Regions from separate parts of the Ruminiclostridium papyrosolvens DSM 2782 genome, predicted to be linked through region 1. Evidence: a T-box and tRNA genes for the amino acid it is inferred to sense, from the RefSeq annotation. Region 1 holds a T-box; the other holds one or more tRNA genes.
The links. The T-box of region 1 lies ahead of metG (methionine--tRNA ligase). A T-box ahead of a tRNA ligase gene usually reads a tRNA of that ligase, here a tRNA-Met.
Positions count from the first base shown of each region.

Region 2: it encodes a tRNA-Met, which carries the amino acid that the T-box ahead of metG (methionine--tRNA ligase) is inferred to sense. The anticodon was not compared.

Region 1 covers NZ_CP119677.1:3,811,595-3,814,008, reverse strand. The annotation lists gene P0092_RS17070 (endo-1,4-beta-xylanase) at 1-559, shown strand, start outside; T-box leader at 618-866, shown strand; gene metG (methionine--tRNA ligase) at 934-2,414, shown strand, end outside.
Region 2 covers NZ_CP119677.1:4,643,629-4,646,042, forward strand. The annotation lists gene P0092_RS20260 (acyl-CoA dehydratase activase) at 1-411, opposite strand, end outside; gene P0092_RS20265 (hypothetical protein) at 743-1,069, opposite strand; tRNA gene P0092_RS20270 (tRNA-Met) at 1,432-1,507, opposite strand; gene P0092_RS20275 (peptidylprolyl isomerase) at 1,748-2,374, shown strand.

The DNA of each region.
Region 1 (2,414 bases):
AGGAGTCTCCATTGATGCCATAGGAATTCAATCACATATGCATCAGGGGTACTGGGGAGTTGAAAGAACCTGTGAGGTTCTGGAGAGATTTTCATGTTTTATGCTTCCAATTCACTTTACAGAGTCCACCTTGGTATCAGGACATACCATGCCACGAGGAATAGAAGATTTTAATGATTATGTTATTGATAAATGGCCTTCCACCCCGGAAGGAGAAGAACGTCAGGCAAAAGAGGCAGCCTTGCATTATAAGACACTGTTTTCTCATCCTCTTGTAGAATCAATAACCTGGTGGGACTTTGTAGACGGACAATGGCTTGGTGCACCAACAGGTTTTGTGTCACAGGACAATAGGCTGAAACCCATATATGATGAGTTACATAAACTTATCAAGAAGCAATGGTGGACGGGGGCGTTTAATGCAGTTACAGATAAAAATGGCGAAGTAACGGTTTCAGGCTTCTTTGGAGACTATGAAGCAATAGCAGTCGGAATGAAAGGCAATTTCAAGCTGGATAGAGGGGAAGAAAGTAAAGAAATTAAAGTTGCTTTAATATAACTGGGACTAATCCCCTTGACAACAAATCGTGTTAGCTTTAGACTAATATTAATAATGTTAACAGGCTGTGAAGAGAAGAGTAGACGAGGTAACGATTACAGAGAACCTTGGGAGTGCTGAGAACAGGGGAGTCGTGAAATTGTTGAAGATGGACTCGGAGCTTCTTTGCTGAGGGCTGGAATTTCGGCTTTAGGCAGGGACGGGAACACCCGTTATAGTGCATACTGTATTTATTGCAGTTGTTAAGGCTTTTTGCCGTGAGGCAAAAGTAAATTAAAGTGGTAACACGAGTTTTCTCGTCTTTAAATAATTATTTATTTAAAGACGTTTTTTATTTTAACCAAAAGACAGACAGTAAATCAGGAGGAGTAAAAATGTCAAAAAAACCTTATTATTTGACTACGGCTATTGCATACACATCCAGTAAACCTCACATAGGTAATACTTTTGAAATAGTATTGGCTGATAGCTTTGCAAGATTTAAAAGAATGCAGGGCTACGATGTACGTTTTCAGACCGGGACTGATGAGCATGGCCAGAAAATAGAACTGAAGGCCAAGGAAGTCGGTATCAGCCCGAAAGAATACGTTGATAATTTTGCTGTAGAAATAAAGCGAATTTGTGACTTAATGAATACAACATATGATAAATTCATACGTACAACTGACGAATATCATGAAAAGCAGGTTCAGAAGATTTTCAAAAAGCTATATGAACAGGGGGATATTTATAAGGGACACTATGAAGGAATGTACTGTACACCCTGCGAAGCATTTTTTACGCCTTCACAGTTAGTAGACGGTAAATGTCCCGACTGCGGAAGAGAATGTCATCCTGCTAAAGAGGAAGCATACTTCCTAAAGCTAAGTAAATATGCGGACCGTTTGATTCAGCACATTAATGAACATCCTGAATTTATTCAGCCTGAGTCCAGAAAAAATGAAATGATGAACAATTTTCTGCTGCCGGGACTACAGGACTTGTGTGTGTCAAGAACCTCCTTCAAATGGGGAATTCCTGTAGATTTTGATGACAAGCATGTTGTATATGTGTGGCTTGATGCACTGAGCAACTATATTACAGGTCTGGGCTTTGATGTTGACGGAAATAATGATGAAAAATTTAATAAATACTGGCCTGCCGATATGCACCTGATAGGCAAGGATATTTTAAGGTTCCATACAATATATTGGCCGATTATGCTTATGGCAATGGAGGTACCGCTTCCTAAGCAAGTATTTGGACATCCGTGGCTGTTGATGGGTAACGGTAAAATGAGCAAATCCAAGGGAAATGTAATATATGCAGATGAACTGGTTGACATTTTCGGAGTAGATGCAGTCAGATACTATGTTCTTCATGAAATGCCCTTTGATAATGATGGTGTAATTTCCTGGGAATTGATTACTGAACGTATAAATTCGGACTTGGCAAATGTGCTGGGAAATCTGGTTAACAGAGTAATTGCTATGAGCAACAAGTATTTTTCAGGTGTTGTAAATAATTCAAATGTCAGGGAAGAAATCGACAATGAACTCATTGAGTTAACTCTGAAAACACCTGAAACAGTAGTTGAAAAAATGGATAAATTGAGAGTTGCAGATGCACTTTCAGAGATTTTTTCATTATTCAAACGTTGCAATAAGTATATTGATGAAACAATGCCTTGGATACTTGCAAAGGATGAAGACAAAAAGCCAAGGCTGGAAACGGTATTGTACAATCTGGTAGAAAGCATTGTGACCGGAGCAAGCTTATTGGAAGCATTCATGCCTGAGACTGCACAAAAAATTGTTGCACAGTTAAATACCTCCATCAGGTCGTTAGAGGATATGAAGGTTTACGGGCAGTACAA
Region 2 (2,414 bases), 830 kb from region 1:
CACCATCTCAAGAAATCTTCCGGTACCCGCAGCACACTTATCATTCATTATAAATTCATCAACATCTCCTCTATCATTAACTGTGATAACCTTTGAGTCTTGTCCTCCAATATCAATTATAGTTTTAACAGTAGGATGTGTGAATTTTGCACCTTTGGCATAACAACTTATTTCTGTAATATTTCTATTGGCAAAGGTTACAAATTTTCTTCCATAACCAGTAGAAACTATCGAAACTATTTCTTTATCACCAATGTCACTTTTTTTAAAATTTGTATATCCAACTTCACTTGCTACTTTTATGTTTCCTGAAGTTAAAGTCTTATCTTTAAAAACAATTTCGCCATTTTCATCTATTACCACAAACTCAGTTGTAGTTGACCCTATGTCTATTCCTCCAAATAGCTGCATTTAATCCCCTTTCTTAAAATAAACATTCTAGAACATAAAAACATTAAATATTAAAATTTGATAGCGTTACTTTAGTTCCAGTATTATTATTTTTTATATATAATAACTTTAGATATTTACAAAAATCTTATCTGCTTAAAATCTGAATAACTAAGTCTTTTATAAAGTAAAAAATGAACCGTTATACAAAATTATGTATATCATTCAAAGCATTATTTAATAGAAACAATCTACAATATAAATTTCATTCTATCCTGTAGATATACCAGTATAAATCGTACTTTATAAACATTTTAAACAAGTTTAAGATTTTTATATTTATATCTTAAAGTTATATGTTATCTTCTGTAGGCATTTTAAAATTAGGTAATACTGCTCTAGCCTGAGTCTTATCAAAAACTTCATTGAATCTCTCAATTTGCTCCTCTAAAGGAACTTTTTTTGTTTTAAATACCGTTTTAAGCATTTCTAACGCTTCCATCATTTGCTCTACAGTAGCGGTCTTGTTATTTCTCTCTAAATCATTCTGGATTTCTTGAATCTTGTTATAAGGCTCAATTACTCCATCTCTATATTCATCATTATTCCAGTTTGAATTTCTGGTACAAACTACAATTCTTAGACATTCAGATATTACTGTTGGAACATATTCTCCCACTTTTTTCCCCTCTTTCTATTAATTTACTTAGTTAGATTATATACCTAACCCAATTTTTTTGTCAATTTTTTCTTTATATACTACATTATTGTTATGTTTCAACTTAATAACACAACTAAATTCCACTTAATTCCCAGTTTTTCCGCAAAAATTAAGATAATATAGCCCTAAATCAGAATTTATGCTTCTACAAAAATCTACAATTGTGAAATGAGGAGGAACTTACAAATCAAGAGGGTTATCCGGCAATGGAACTGCAAGGACTGAGCAAGGATTAATATGGATTCTAAAGAACAAATAAGTTTTATCTGTTTATTTTTATATGCAAAAAAAGACTTCTGAATTCTCAGAAGTCTTTTTCATGGTTGCGGGAGCAGGACTTGAACCTACGACCTTCGGGTTATGAGCCCGACGAGCTACCAACTGCTCCATCCCGCGATAACTGTATTTATAAGTATGCTCAGCAGTTAGAAGTTTTATTCATTACCGCCGACAACTATTATAATTTAACACATTACTTTTGAAATTGCAAGTGTTATTTTAAAAGAATTTTTATTTTGCTATAAGGAGACAATATTCTAGATAAATTTACAAAAAGTATATACATTTTTCACAATAATGTTATTTAATTATATATGGTTATGCTTTTTAAAGTTAATAAATATAGGAGGATTTAAAATGATTAAAAACCTTTGTAAAAAAACAGCTTTTTTCATTATTACCGGACTTCTATTTACCGTCTTACTTTCCGGTTGTGGGAAGCCTGGTTCCCAGGGAAGTTCAGACCAGCCTTCCGGTCATCCAAATATTCAGTTTGAAATGGAAAACGGAGATAAGATGACTTTTGAGTTGTATCCGGAATACGCTCCAGAAACGGTAAATAACTTTGTTTCCTTAGCCAAATCCGGCTTTTACAATGGCCTGACCTTCCACAGAATAATAAAGGGCTTTATGATACAGGGCGGCGACCCGAAGGGTGACGGTTCAGGAGGTTCTGATAAGGATATAAAAGGTGAATTCAGCTCAAATGGCTTTACCCAAAACACATTAAACCACACCAAGGGTATTATATCTATGGCAAGAAGCGGTGATCCTAATTCCGCATCCAGTCAGTTCTTTATAATGGACGGACCGGCCGCTAATCTTGACGGCGAATATGCTGCATTCGGCAAACTCATAAGCGGCGAAGAGACCTTGGACAAAATAGCAAGTACCCCTGTAAAAGCAAATCCTAATGCTCGGGGGGAAGTTTCACTCCCCACGGAAAAAGTAGTTATTAAAGCAGTAACAATCCTCGAAAAATAATTATTAAAAAGCATATTAGTCGTAAATATATAATATTTTT